Linked DNA regions of Accumulibacter sp.. The protein of the gene in region 2 interacts with the protein of the main gene of each other region in a pairwise test. Links are inferred from orthologs where the notes say so. Each region holds a gene or a part of one and is shown on either strand. Other genes may lie near its edges.

Region 1 (3,350 bases), 3.3 Mb from region 2 along the record:
CGGGCTTCGGCTCGGGTCGGGGCTCAGGTTTGGCTTCGGCCTTCGGTGTTGCCGGTCTGGGTTCCGGCCGGGGTTCGGGCTGCGCGCTCGACGGGGGCGCCGGTGCGGCACGCCAGACCTCGACTTCGACCGTCGCCGGCAACTGGCTCTTCCACTGCACGCCGAGGAACAGCGCACCCAGGAGCAACAGGTGCACCGTCGCAGAAAGGGCAAGCGACGGCCACTTCGCCGGTTCATCCGGTGGCATCCGCGGGAAGGTCTGGACCGCTTCCACAGGTCAGCGACTCACCTGTCGGAGGGCTGCACGAGGAGGCCGATGCGTTTGACCTGCTGCTGCTGGAGGTCGTCCATGACTTCCAGTACCGCTTGGTACTTGACGTTCCTGTCACCGGCGATGAGCACCGCCTGCTCCGGATTCCGGCGCTGCGCGCTGGCGATCTCCTGCACCAGTTCGCGCCGGCTCAGCGATCGTTCGTTCTTGCCGGGAGCCAGCAACGCCAGCGTCCGGTCGGCGCGGACGATCACCTGCAGCGCTTCGACCGGCGGCTGTGCCGCCTTGCCGACCGACGGCACGTCGATGCTGGCGGTGGTCATCATCGGTGCCGTCACCATGAAGATGACCAGCAACACCAGCATGACGTCGATGTAGGGGACGACGTTGATCTCGTTCTTCAGGCGACGCGAACGCATGGCTCTACCTCATCTGCCGCTGCAGGATGTTCGAGAACTCTTCCATGAACGACTCGAAGCGCGACGACAGGCGGTCGATCTCGTGCGCGAAGCGGTTATAGGCGACGACCGCCGGAATCGCTGCAAAGAGGCCGATGGCTGTCGCCACCAGTGCCTCGGCAATCCCCGGTGCCACCGCTGCCAGCGTCGCCTGACCGACGTTCGAGAGACCGCGGAACGAGTGCATGATGCCCCAGACGGTACCGAACAGGCCGACATACGGACTGACCGAACCGACCGAGGCGAGGAAGGCGAGATGCGAGTCGATGCTGTCCATCTCGCGCTGATAGGTGGCGCGCATGGCGCGCCGCGAGCCGTCGATGACGTCCTTCGGATCGAGATTCTTCTGGCTGCGCAACTTGGTGAATTCACGAAAGCCGGACTCGAAGATGCGCTCCATGCTGCCCGTGCTGTGGCGATCGTTGATCGCGCTCTGGTAGAGACTGTTCAGGTCGCCGCCACTCCAGAAGTCGCGCTCGAACTGCTCGGTCTGCGCGCGCGCCGCCTTGACGGTGAACCACTTGCGGAAGATGTAGTACCAGGACATGAACGAGACGCCGGCAAGCAGCAGCATCACGGCCTGCACGACGGCGCTGGCGTTGAGGATCAGGTGCAGGATCGACAGGTCTTGCGAGACATTCATTGCAGTGCTTCCATCTTGTTGCGCAGAATTGCGGGGATCGACACGGCCCTCATCCGGCCCGCATGCACACAGACGATGTGCACGGCGGCCTGGATCAGATCCTGCGAGGATCGGTCGCCATCTTCCCCGGCACGCCGGATGTGCTGCCGAAAGAAGACCTGGGCCCGACTGATCCGCTCCACTTCGAGGCCGACGATCAACTCGTCGTCCAGCCGTGCCGGCTCGAGATACTCGACCGTGAGCTTGCGGACGACGAAGGCGATGCCCGGGTCACGCAGCAGGTCGGCCTGCCGGTAGCCGGCCGCGCGCAGCCATTCGCTACGGCAGCGCTCCAGATACTTCAGGTAATTGGCGTAGTACACCACCCCACCGGCATCGGTGTCTTCGTAGTAGATGCGTACCGCGCAGGTGAAGGTCGTTGGTTTGCGCTCGTGGTCCATGGCCGGCTGGGATTCTAAGGCAGCACCCTGTGGGCAAATGTAAGTGATTGTGACCGCATCGGCGCACGCTCAGGTCGCCGGCCAGAGTGCGCCCTGCGGCTGCTCACCGTTGCTCGTCAGACCGAGATGCCGGTAGACCGCCGGCGTCGCGACGCGACCCCGCGGCGTGCGCTGCAGGAAACCCTGTTGGATCAGGAAGGGTTCGAGCACGTCCTCGATCGTGTCGCGCGCTTCGCCGATCGCCGCCGCCAGGTTGTCGACCCCCACCGGCCCGCCGGCGAACTTGTCGATGACTGCCGACAGCAGCTTGCGGTCCATCACATCAAGACCTCCGTGGTCCACTTCGAGCAGCAGCAGCGCCGCGTCGGCCACCTCCAGCGTGATGTGGCCGGATGCTCGCACCTCGGCGAAATCGCGCACCCGCCGCAACAGGCGGTTGGCGATCCGTGGCGTGCCGCGTGAGCGGCGGGCGATTTCCAGCGCACCGGCTGTGTCGGCTGGAACCTTGAGCAACTGCGACGAGCGGGCGACGATCAGGCTCAGCTCCTCGGGAGTATAGAACTCCAGTCGGGCGACGATCCCGAAACGGTCACGCAGGGGGTTGGTCAGCATGCCGGCGCGCGTCGTCGCGCCGACCAGCGTGAACGGTGGCAGATCGAGCTTGACCGAGCGTGCCGCCGGGCCCTCGCCGATCATGATGTCGATCTGGAAATCCTCCAGTGCGGGATAGAGGATCTCCTCGACGACTGGCGACAGGCGGTGGATCTCGTCGATGAACAGGACGTCGCGCGGCTCGAGGTTGGTCAGGATGGCCGCCAGGTCCCCAGCGCGTTCGAGCACCGGTCCGGAGGTCGAGCGCAGGTTGACGCCCATTTCAGCGGCGATGATGTGTGCCAGCGTCGTCTTGCCGAGGCCCGGCGGGCCGAAGAGCAGGACGTGATCGAGCGTGTCGCTGCGCTTCTTCGCTGCCTCGATGAAGATCGTCAGTTGCTCGCGGATCTTCGCCTGGCCGACGTAGTCGCCCAGGCGTCGAGGACGCAGCGCGCGCTCGATGGCTTCCTCCTGGGACGAGGTCGAGGCAGCGGACACCAGTCGTGCCAGCGGAACTGCGGAGAGGTCGTCGGTCTCGATCATTGCTGCAGTCCCTCGTCCGCCGCAACCGATCGCGCGGCGGCGTGTGCCAGCCATTCACGGATCAGGACCTGACCAAGCGCCAGCAGGGTCGGACCGAGAAACAGCCCGATGAAGCCGAAGACCAGCACACCACCAAACACCCCGACGACGATCAGCAGCAATGGCAGGCTCGAACTGCGCGAGATGAGGATGGGTTTGATGAAGTTGTCGACGCCGCTGATCCCGAACATCCCCCACAATACCATGAACACCGCCCAGCCAGTCTGCCCCTCGCTGTAGAGCCAGATGGCGGCGCCCATCCAGATCAGGGTGCCGCCGATCACCGGCACCATCGACAGGAAGAACATGGCGACCGTCAGGATCAGGACACCGGGAACGCCGGCAATGAGGAAGCCGATCATCGC
Region 2 (3,248 bases):
AGACGCTGCCGCGGGCGGTGAATACCGTCATCAAACGCCACGCCGCAGGCGATCGCGCGCATTGACCCCTACTCTCTCACCGCCGAGTCAATTTGCCTTCACGGCTCCTTCCTCGCCGGTCGGTTGCTGGCAGGGCAGCAGGATCGGTCCGCCAGCGCAGCCACAACCGCAGGAGGCGGAACTGCTCGGTTGACAGGCTGTCGGGCAACAGCGTGAGGCTGCGTCGTCGCGCCTGATCGTCGCGCACGCGGAGGACGACGAGGCGGCCGAAAACGGTCGTTTCCGGCTGCACCTGGCAGGCAACGATGGCTCCGGACACGTGTCGCAGCGCAAGATCGCCGTCAGCGCCGAGACGAATCCCGTTGATGGGGCTCGGCCGCAGGCAGATCCAGGCCGAGATCGCTATGGGCAGGAGCAGGAGACTGCGTGCGGCCGACGACCAAGGCAGCAGCCAGACGCTGCCCGCCGCCAGCAGATGCAGCACCGTGATCATCCCGGCCAGCAGCCGCGAACGGCGCAGTTCCAGCGCGAGCGGCCACGGCCGCGCCTCGCCGGGCGGCGGCGGCTCGGCGAGCGCGCTAGACGCGCCGGAAAGCGACAGTGGCGTTGGTTCCGCCGAAACCGAAGGAATTGGAGATGCCGACCTCGATGTCCAGTTGCCGTGCTTCGTTGGCGCAGTAGTCTAGGTCGCAGGACTCATCCTGGTTGAAGATGTTGATCGTCGGCGGCGAGATCTGGTGATGGATCGCCAGCACGGTGAACAAAGCCTCGATGCCACCGGCCGCGCCGAGGAGATGACCGGTCATCGATTTTGTCGAATTGACCACCAGCCGATGCGCGTGCTCGCCGAAGGCACGCTTGACCGCCGTCGTCTCGGCCTTGTCGCCAAGTGGTGTCGATGTTCCGTGGGCATTGACGTACTGCACCTGATCGACATTGAGGCCGGCGCTGCGCAGGGCATTGAGCATGCAGCGGGCAGCCCCTTCGCCGTCCTCACAGGGTGCGGTCATGTGGAACGCGTCGGCGCTCATGCCAAAGCCGACGAGTTCGCAGTAGATGCGCGCTCCGCGCGCCCGGGCGTGCTCGTACTCCTCGAGGACGACGACGCCGGCGCCCTCGGCGAGGACGAAACCATCGCGATCGCGGTCCCATGGACGACTGGCGGTCTGCGGATCGTCGTTGCGCGTCGACAACGCCCGCGGCGCGCAGAAGCCACCGAGGCCGATGTTCGACACGCAACCTTCGGCACCCCCGGCGACCATGATGTCTGCATCGCCATGCTCGATCAGGCGGCCGGCATCACCGATGCTGTGCGTGCCGGTGGCACAGGCACTCACCAGCGACAGGTTCGGCCCCTTGTAGCCGTAGTGGATCGACAGGTTGCCGGAAATCATGTTGATGATCGAACCCGGAACGAAGAACGGCGAGATCTTGCGTACACCGCCGGCGACGAAATCCTCACAGGTCTTTTCGATGACCGGCAGCCCGCCGATCCCCGAGCCGATCGACACGCCCACCCGTTCGGGCGCCACCGCGGCACCCTCGAGCCCGGCATCGCGAACGGCCTGAATGCCGGCCGCCATGCCGTAATGGATGAAGACATCCATCCGCCGCGCGTCCTTTACTGACAGGTACTGGCCGATGTCGAAGCCACGGACCTCGCCGGCGATCTGCACCGGAAAGGCGGAGGCATCGAAGCGGGCGATGCGGTCGATTCCCGAACGGCCAGCAACCACATTCTGCCAGGCTTCGGCAACGGTATTTCCGACTGGCGAGACGATTCCGAGGCCAGTAACGACGACTCTGCGACGTGCCACCTTGAACTCCGACGATCAGGACATGCGGCGATGGGACGATCCCGGTTGCCGCTCACTCCCCGCCAGCCTCGGCCGCATCATCGGCTGGCTGCAGGGGGACTGGGCAGGTGCTTACTTCTTGTGCGCGGTCACGTAGTCGATCGCCTGCTGCACCGTCGTGATCTTCTCGGCCTCGTCATCCGGAATCTCGCACTCGAACTCTTCCTCCAGCGCCATCACCAGTTCCACCGTGTCGAGTGAGTCCGCACCCAGATCGTCAACGAACGAGGACTCGTTCTTGATGTCCGCTTCGTTGACTCCGAGTTGCTCGGCGACGATTTTCTTGACACGCTGCTCGATATTTTCCATCTAGAGGGTTCCTTCACAAGGTTCAAACAGGAAAAAGCGCGACATTCTAACAAAATGACCGAAACTTACCAACGATTGCAGGCGACGTGCGGCGGCACCGGCAACGCCGGCGATCAGTCCATGAACATGCCGCCATTGACGTGGATCGTCGTGCCGGTGATGTAGGCCGCCCCCGCCGAAGCCAGGAAGGCAACCGCCGCCGCCACGTCCGCCGGCGCGCCCAGGCGCCCGAGTGGAATCCCGGCAAGCAGGGCCTCCTTCTGCTTGTCGTCGAGCGCCCGCGTCATGTCGGTGTCGATGAAACCCGGCGCCACGCAATTGACCGTGATGTTGCGGCTGCCGAGTTCACGCGCCAGTGCCCGGCTCATTCCGCCCACCCCTGCCTTGGCGGCACAGTAGTTGGCCTGCCCGGGATTGCCGGCGTGGCCGACCACCGAGGTGACGTTGATGATGCGGCCGTAGCGCGCCTTCATCATGCCGCGGATGACCGCACGCGACAGGCGGAACACTGCCTTGAGGTCGGTATCGACGACACAATCCCAGTCGTCGTCCTTCAGCCGCATCGCCAGATTGTCACGCGTGACGCCGGCGTTGTTCACCAGCACCGATGGCGCGCCATGGTTCTTCTCGATGTAGCCGATCAACGCGTCGATCTGCGCCCCATCGCGCACCTCGAGAACGCGGCCCTCCCCCTTGCCACCCGCCTCGCCGAGAAAGGCGGAGATGGCCGCCGCGCCCTCGGCGCTGGTGGCGGTACCGACGACGGTCGCGCCGAGCTGCGCGAGTTGCAGGGCGATGGCGCGACCGATGCCACGCGAGGCGCCGGTGACGAGAGCAATCTGTCGATCAAGCATGCTGTCTACTCCAGACTGCCGAGAGCGCCTTCCAGCGACGCCAGATCGGCAAGCGCGACACTCGCCACGCCGTCGGCGCAGCGCTTGGTCAAGCCGGCCAGCACCTTGCCCGGCCCGCATTCGGCGACTGTCGTGATCCCCATGGCCGCCATCCGGCGGATTGTCTCGACCCAGCGTACCGGCGAATGCGCCTGGCGCACCAGAGCTTCCCTGATCCGCGCCGGATCCT
Region 3 (3,546 bases), 480 kb from region 2 along the record:
GTCCTGCCTCGGCCGGCGTCGTGCCGTGCTCGACGACGCCGAGCAGCGGCGCCGGCAGCCGGCTGCGCAGCGCCGCCAGGTTCTCGCTGAAACGCGACATCGCCGGATCGATCCGGTTGGCAACCCAGCCAGCCAGGGGCAGGCCGCGTGCCGCGATCGCCTGTGCCGTCAACAGGGCATGGTTGATGCAGCCGAGGCGCATGCCGACGACCAGGATCAGCGGCAGATCGAGCAGTGCAGCGAGGTCAGCCGTATCGGTCGTGGCGTCGAGCGGAACGCAGAAACCGCCCACTCCCTCGACTAGGACCACGTCGGCCAGCGAGCGCAGCTCGGCGAAGGCGGTGGCGATGGCCGGCAGCTCGATCTGCCGGCCTTCCTCGGCGGCTGCGATGTGCGGGGCGATGGCGGCGCGGAAGGCGTAGGGGTTGACGAGCTGCCGCGGCGGCGCGAACGACGACGCCGCGAGCAGTCGCTCGACGTCGTCGTTGATCCCGTGTTCGTCGCAGCCGGCAGCGATCGGCTTCATCGCCACCGCACGCGCGCCAGATCGGCGCAGGGCGTGCAGCAGCGCGCAGGCAACGAAGGTCTTGCCGATCTCGGTGTCGGTGCCGGTGATGAACCACGCCAAGGGGATGTTCTTCATTTGTTGGCGTAGGCAAGAATGACATCGTAACGCGCCGGCAGGCCGTCGCTCGTGCGGTGTCGTTCGTAGGCCGCCTGCACGCTTTGCCAGGCGCGGCGTCCGAGCATGCCGCTGCGCACACCGTCACCGACCGAGTTGGCGCCGATGTCCTTGACCGCGCGCAACAGTGATACGAGGTCCGGGTAGTGATGGCTGACGGTTTGCCGGTGCAGGCGGACGCCGGCGAAGCCGGCGTGGCGCAGCGCCCCGGCGATCGCCTCCGGTTCTCTGAAGCGGATCGTGTGGCGGTGCTGGTCGATGCTGGCGAAGGCTTCGCGCAATTCGGCAAAGGTCGCGGGACCGAGCGTGCTCAGCGCCAATTCGCCGTGCGGACGCAGGACCCGGTGCGCTTCCTGGCAGACTGCCACGAGATCACACCACTGCACGGTCAGGTTCGACCACCAGATGCTGCAGCTGGCGTCGCGGCAGGGCAGGGCCTCGATGTCGGCGGCGATGCACAGATCGGCGCCCTGGCGGGCGGCGGCGAGCATCGCCGGCGCGAAGTCGATGGCGAGGATCTCTGCCGCAGGCCACCGCTGCTGCAAGAGGCCGATTCCGTAGCCGGTGCCGCAGCCGGCATCGAGGATCGAGTCCGGCGTGGTCGAGGGTCGGAATTGGTCGAGCAGCAACTGACAGACCTGTCGCTGCACGATCGCCGCCTCATCATAGGAGGCCGCGGCGCGGTCGAAGGATTCGCGGACACGCTGTCTAGTGGGCACGGGTGGCATGGCAATACTGGTTGATCAGTTCGGAGCAGCGTGCGGGGTCGGCGAGAAAGGGCGCATGCCCGGTGCCGGGGAAGACCTCGAGCCGGCCTCCGGGCAGTGCCTGTGCCAGCCAGCTCGCGGCGGCGAGCGGATTGAGGGCATCGCTGGCGCCGTGCAGGAGCAGGCTGCGACAGCGGATGCCGGCCAGCAGCGGGCGCAGGTCGGTGTCGCGCAGCCATTCGAGACCGCGCTGCAGTGCCGCCGGCGACGGTAGAGGCTGTTGGCGGAGCTGGCCGAGCAGCATGCGCGTCAGCGTCCGCGCCTGCCGGTCTCCCTGGCAGAGCAGCGCGACGAAGCGCTGCAAGGTCTCGGCCGGCCACTGGCCGACGCGGTCGGCAAAGCCGGCCAGCACGCTTGCCGGCTGTGCTGCCGGCCAGTCCGGGCGCTGCACGAAGCATGGGGTGCTGCCGATCAGGATCAGTCCGCCGACCTGTTGCGGTGCCAGCAGCGCCGCGCGCAGCGCCAGCAGGCCACCGAGTGACCAACCGCACAGCGTCACCGGTGCCGGCAGGCTGGCGAGCAGCGACTCGGCGCAGGCCGCCAGGCTCGTCGATTCGTCGGCCGTGCGCCCGTACCCCGGCAGCTCGACCAGGTGCAGTCGGCACGAACGTGCCAGCGGTTCGAGCAGTGGCCGCCAGACCGCACTGCCCAGTCCCCAGCCGTGGATCAGTGCGAGATCGGGCCCGTCACCGGCGATCAGGCGCACGCCAGTTCCCGCAGTGCATCGACCAACACCGCCACCTGCGCCTCACTGTGGGCAGCGCTCAGCGAAACCCGCAGCCTTGCCGTTCCTTGCGGTACGGTCGGTGGCCGGATCGCCGGCACCCAGAGACCGCGCGCGTCGAGCGCGGCGGCGAGCCGGAGTGCTTCGTGGTTGTCGCCGACGATCACCGGCTGGATCGCCGTCGGCGACGGCAGCAGGCGCCAGCGGGTGCCGGCCAAGCCATCGCGCAACTGTGCGACGAGTCGCCAGAGATGGGCGCGGCGCTCGTCGCCGGCGGCGATCAGCTCAAGGCTGGTGGCCAGTGCGCAGGCGACCAGCGGGCTGCCGGCAGTGGTGAAGATGTAGCTGCGGGCGCGCTGGACAAGCCATTCGATGACCGTCGCATTCGCCGCGACGAAAGCCCCGGCGGCGCCGGCGGCCTTGCCGAGGGTTCCCATGCAGATCAGCCGGCGGCTTGCCGGCAGGCCGAAGTGGCCGATGCTGCCGCGGCCCTGTGGGCCGAGGACGCCAAAACCGTGCGCGTCATCGACCACCAGCCAGGCGTCGTAACGCTCGGCGAGCGCCAGCAGGCCGGGCAGCGGCGCGAGGTCGCCGTCCATGCTGAAGACGGCATCGCTGAGGATCAGGCGCCGCCGGGCGGTGCTGGCAGCGAGCAGGCGCTCGAGCGCAGCCAGGTCGGCGTGTGCATAGCGCTGGCCATCGGCGCGCGAGAGTTGCACGGCGTCGATCAGCGACGCGTGGTTGAGACGGTCGGCGAACACCGCGTCGCCGCGCCCGACCAGCGCCGGGACGATGGCCAGGTTGGCCATGTAGCCGGTGGAGAAGAGCAGCGCGCGGTCGAAGCCGGTGAAAGCGGCGAGCTTCTCCTCGAGCGCCGCATGCGGTCCGAGGTGACCGCTGACGAGGTGCGAGGCGCCGCTGCCGACTCCCCAGGTGCGTGCGCCGGCGCATGCCGCCGCGACCAGTGCCGGATCGTTGGCCAGGCCGAGGTAGTCATTGCTGCAGAAGCTGATCAGCGAGCGTCCGTCGACCCGCGCCAAGGGGCCGCAGGGCGCGTCGAGGGTGCGTCGGGCGCGTCGCAGGCCAGCGCGTTGCAGTGCGTCGAGTTCGCCCTGCAGTTCGTCCCAGATCATCGCCGCAGGGCTGCCTCCAGCGCCGCCGTCGCCCGCTCGACGAGAAATTCGATCTCGCCCGGGCTGATGATGTACGGCGGCATGAAGTAGACCGTATTGCCGATCGGTCGCAGGAGAATCCCGTTCGCCAGCGCCTCGACGTAGAAGTGGCGCGAGAAGAGCGGATCGTCGCTGACGACGTCGAAGGCGGCGATCATGCCGCGTTGCCGCAGGTGGCGCACCTGCGGATGAGCGGCGAGC
Region 4 (3,674 bases), 3.1 Mb from region 2 along the record:
CGGCATCGAGTCGCGCTTCAATCCCTTCGCCGAAAGCCCGGTGGGCGCCAAGGGTCTGATGCAGGTGATTCCCGGCTATCATCTCGACAAGGTCCCGGCGGGCGCGGGTGAGACGCCCTTTCTCGACCCGGTAACCAACATCCAGGTTGGCGTCCATGTCCTCGAGGAGGCCATTCGCTGGCGCGGCAGCCTGACTGCGGGGTTGCAGCACTATGGTGGCGCTCCCGATGATCCGGAGGCCAGCTACGCCAACAAGGTCATGGCGGAGAAGGAGAGGCTCGAACAGGCGGCTCGCCGAGGTCGCGCCTGAGGGCTTGCCGCCCGCCCCGGCCAGTCGTTGGAAATGGCGACCTCGCGCGCCCCTGCCGCCTTGCCAATCTTCGCCATGGCCACGGCGACGGTTGGCGCCCGGCCGGGGAGGCCGTGAAGACCGCGTCGCGAGCGGGCCGAGAGGCAGGGCGCGAGCGAGAAGTGCTTGCGATTTTTCTTGAACGACGCGAACGAATCAATTGGGCTGTGGGTCTCCGCTGGTCGTTCTGACGACGGAGCGCACTGCTACAGGTGCGCCCCGGTACCGGCGATTCGCCTGATGGCCTGCCTGGCTTCAGGCGAGAGAACCAGTTCGGAGTGGGCAAGCGGCGTCATCAGCCGCTCGTCGAAGCACAAGCGATCGTCCTCGTCCTCGCGTAGGTACTCGGCTTCGATGAGGTTGCCAATGAAGGCCGAAAAGGTTGCCTTCTCGGGAAGCTCGGAGGTATTGAACTCGTAGAGCAGGGAGAGCCGCTGCGCCAGCAGATGGCAGTTGTCTTCCAGTTGCCGCCGCGTCGTCTGCCCACTGCCGTGGCTCTGCAGCAGCGCGAGGGTGAGGAAGTGACGTTCGAGCAATGGACGGATGGTCTCACCGAGCAGATGCAGCTCGGCAAATTCGTCACTGATCGCTTCCGGCGCAGCGACCTCCGTCTGCAGCGCCGATGAGACCAACAGCCGGCGCGCCACCAACGCGCGAATCGCCGCCTCGCTCGCCGACTCGAGTTCACCCGGGGACCAGCGCAGGAAGAGTTCCGCCCGCATGAGGCCGCAGATGCCGCAGACCGCCTGTGCCACGCGGGCTCGATCGAGCTTGCGGTTCAGACTCAGCAGGCAGGCGATGACCGCCGGCAGGGCGAAGAGATGCAGGACGTTGTTGCGAAAGTAGGCGAGAAGCGGAGCCTGACCGTCACGCACACGGATCAGATCGCCCAACGGGTCGGCGAAACGCTCGACGACCGTCAGGCGTTCGTTGTAGGCGATGATTGCCGGTGGTTCGAGCCCACAGGGGACGCTGCTCGGCGCATAGGGCAGCTCGCCAGCCAGCGCCTGGTAGTGCTCGATCATGCGCTGCAGCGCGTGCTCGTCGGCGGTATGCTTGGGCGTCGCCAGCAGCGCCAGCGCCATCAGGTTGACCGGGTTGAGGACGGCCGCCTCGTTGATCCGTTTGGCGAGCTCGGCTGCAGCCCTGCGCGTCACACTGCGGGCCCACGGCGGCTCGTCGCTCTCGTCCGTGTCTCGCCAGCCCGGTTGATGTTGATCGAGAAAACCAGCCAGGGCAAGCGGCTGGCCAAAGTTCACATGCACCTTGCCAAAGACCCGCTTGATGGCGCGCACGCTGCGCAACAGGCCGAGCAGCGATTCCCGCTGCTTCGGCTTGCCGGCCAGTTCGCCGAGATAGGTGCTGCCTTCGATGATCTTCTCGTAGCCGATGTACACCGGGACGAAGATCAGCGGCCGTGCATGCTCACGGATGAAACTCTGCACGGTCATGCCGAGTATCCCCGCCTTTGGTGTCAGCATCCGACCACTGCGACTGCGGCCGCCCTCGATGAAGTACTCGATCGGAAAACCGCGCGCCAGCATCAGGTGGAGGTATTCATGGAAAACGGCAGCGTACAGGGGCTCGCCCTTGAAACTGCGGCGCAGGAAGAAAGCACCGCCGCGCCTCAGCAGGCCGCCGACCAGCGGCAGGTCAAGGTTGGCACCGGCAGCGATATGCGGCGGCGTGAGCCCCTGCCGGAGAATGACGTAAGACAGCAACAGGTAGTCAATGTGGCTGCGGTGGCAGGGCACGTAGACGATCTCCTGGCCGGCTGCGATGCGCGTGACGGAATCGAAGTGGTGCAGCTCGATGCCATCGTAGAGTCTCGTCCACAACCAGGCGAGGAACAGCTCGAGGGCGCGTACGACGCCGTACGAGTAGTCCGAAGCGATCTCCAGCGCGAAGCGACCAGCCCGTGCCCTCGCTTCGGTAACCGGGATGCCGTGTGTCGAAGCCTCCTGCTCGATCGCTGCGCGCACGCGCTCGCCGGCGATCACTGCGTTGACCTGCGTGTTGCGGTGCGACAGGTCGGGGCCGATCGCCATTTGCCGCTGACGGCGGAAGTGCACCCGCAGGATGCGCGCCAGCTTGCGCAGTGCCTGCTCCTCGTCGAGCCCGCCCTGCAGGAGATGGCGAAGCGATATCGGCGGGTTGTAGCGCACCAGCACACTGCGGCCATGGAGAAGGATTGCCGCCAGTTGCCGCCAGGCACCCGGCGGGCGCCAGGTCTCCGAGAACAGCGCCTTGAGGACCGAATCCTGCTTGTCGGGGCTGCGTCCCCAGAGAATCACCACCGGCACCAACTGGACGTCCATCTGCGGATCGGCAACGGCCTGGTGCATCAGGCCGGCGAGCAAGGCCGAGTGACTGTTACCATTCCGCGCCCGGCCGGCGAGGCTGCGATCGCGGTTGAGAAAGAAGAACGAGCGCGGCCAGCGCTGTTTGCCCAGCAGCAGCGGCGAGTCGGCTCGCGGCAGCCCGGCCCGCCGCGACTCCTCCAGGAGCAGCAGCAAATTGGAGAGATGCCTGTCCTGCAGGACGTAGCAAACAGGCCGTGCTGGGTCGAGTTGCAGTTCCTGCGGGCTTTCGGGGAAGACCGTCGTGCGCACCCACGCATAGAGCACGCGACGCGCCAGCGGCAGGAACCAGTGCGACAGCTTGAAAGCCTTGTCCACGCGCTCGCGTCGCCGGTTTCCGCTGCCCTCAGTCCTCCTCGACGACCTTGTGCTGTCCCGCCAGTTGCTGCTGCGTTGCCGGTGGCACCTGTGCGTAATGGGAAAAGGCGATGCTGTACGAACCCTGTCCACCGGTCAGTGACTTGAGACGCGACTGGTAGCCCTCAAGCTCCGCCAAAGGCACCTCGCCGCTGATCGCCATGACACCGGGTCCGCGTGGCTGCGTGCCGGTCAGATGGCCGCGTTTGCTCGACAGGTCACCCGTGACGTCGCCGGTCATCGAATCCGGCGCGAGGATCTCGATATCGACGACCGGCTCGAGGATGATGGGCTTGGCGGCGCGGATCGCCTCCACCGTTGCCTTGCGGCCGGCGGTGAAGAACGCGATGTCCTTGCCGTCGACTGGGTGTGACTTGCCATCATGTACGGTGACCCGCAGGTCCTCGACCGGGAAGCCGGCAACGACGCCATCCACGAGTGCCTGCCGGACGCCCTTCTCCACGGCCGCCATGAAGACGCCGGGAATCACGCCACCCTTGACGATATCGACGAACTCGAAACCGGCACCGCGCTCAAGCGGTTCGACCCGCAGCATCACTTCACCGAACTGGCCGGCACCGCCGCTCTGCTTCTTGTGCCGGCAATGG

Evidence for each region.
Region 1: the proteins of acpP (region 2) and ybgC interact in binary tests that used the Escherichia coli proteins (3 or more experiments, as listed by UniProt). The link is inferred for Accumulibacter sp. from one-to-one orthologs.
Region 3: the proteins of acpP (region 2) and V5B60_RS18095 interact in binary tests that used the Escherichia coli proteins (3 or more experiments, as listed by UniProt). The link is inferred for Accumulibacter sp. from one-to-one orthologs.
Region 4: the proteins of acpP (region 2) and plsB interact in binary tests that used the Escherichia coli proteins (3 or more experiments, as listed by UniProt). The link is inferred for Accumulibacter sp. from one-to-one orthologs.

The regions. Positions count from the first base shown.
Region 1 is NZ_JAZKUG010000001.1:1,322,958-1,326,307, reverse strand. Bases 91-2,893 are described here. They hold ybgC (tol-pal system-associated acyl-CoA thioesterase), read right to left. Parts: upstream 1,813-2,893; coding sequence 1,369-1,812; downstream 91-1,368. Other genes in these bases: ruvB (Holliday junction branch migration DNA helicase RuvB), read right to left, coding at 1,882-2,893; tolQ (protein TolQ), read right to left, coding at 695-1,372; tolR (protein TolR), read right to left, coding at 286-690; tolA (cell envelope integrity protein TolA), read right to left, coding at 91-247. Also shown: more of tolA, read right to left, coding at 1-90; more of ruvB, read right to left, coding at 2,894-2,946; V5B60_RS05745 (AI-2E family transporter), read right to left, coding at 2,943-3,350.
Region 2 is NZ_JAZKUG010000001.1:4,598,892-4,602,139, forward strand. The notes cover bases 548-3,248. They hold acpP (acyl carrier protein), read right to left. Parts: upstream 2,166-3,248; coding sequence 1,929-2,165; downstream 548-1,928. Other genes in these bases: V5B60_RS20335 (protein YgfX), read right to left, coding at 548-631; fabF (beta-ketoacyl-ACP synthase II), read right to left, coding at 579-1,817; fabG (3-oxoacyl-ACP reductase FabG), read right to left, coding at 2,279-3,019; fabD (ACP S-malonyltransferase), read right to left, coding at 3,025-3,248. In the rest of the region: nadB (L-aspartate oxidase), read left to right, coding at 1-65; more of V5B60_RS20335, read right to left, coding at 77-547. UniProt on the Escherichia coli protein: Carrier of the growing fatty acid chain in fatty acid biosynthesis.
Region 3 is NZ_JAZKUG010000001.1:4,120,327-4,123,872, reverse strand. The notes cover bases 274-3,272. They hold V5B60_RS18095 (alpha/beta fold hydrolase), read right to left. Parts: upstream 2,156-3,272; coding sequence 1,391-2,155; downstream 274-1,390. Other genes in these bases: bioF (8-amino-7-oxononanoate synthase), read right to left, coding at 2,146-3,272; bioC (malonyl-ACP O-methyltransferase BioC), read right to left, coding at 640-1,410; bioD (dethiobiotin synthase), read right to left, coding at 274-643. Outside these bases: more of bioD, read right to left, coding at 1-273; more of bioF, read right to left, coding at 3,273-3,306; bioA (adenosylmethionine--8-amino-7-oxononanoate transaminase), read right to left, coding at 3,303-3,546. UniProt on the Escherichia coli protein: The physiological role of BioH is to remove the methyl group introduced by BioC when the pimeloyl moiety is complete. It allows to synthesize pimeloyl-ACP via the fatty acid synthetic pathway through the hydrolysis of the ester bonds of pimeloyl-ACP esters.
Region 4 is NZ_JAZKUG010000001.1:1,513,781-1,517,454, reverse strand. The notes cover bases 292-3,418. They hold plsB (glycerol-3-phosphate 1-O-acyltransferase PlsB), read right to left. Parts: upstream 3,028-3,418; coding sequence 556-3,027; downstream 292-555. Other genes in these bases: fusA (elongation factor G), read right to left, coding at 3,056-3,418; V5B60_RS06585 (transglycosylase SLT domain-containing protein), read left to right, coding at 292-310. Also shown: more of V5B60_RS06585, read left to right, coding at 1-291; more of fusA, read right to left, coding at 3,419-3,674. UniProt on the Escherichia coli protein: Catalyzes the transfer of an acyl group from acyl-ACP to glycerol-3-phosphate (G3P) to form lysophosphatidic acid (LPA). This enzyme can utilize either acyl-CoA or acyl-ACP as the fatty acyl donor.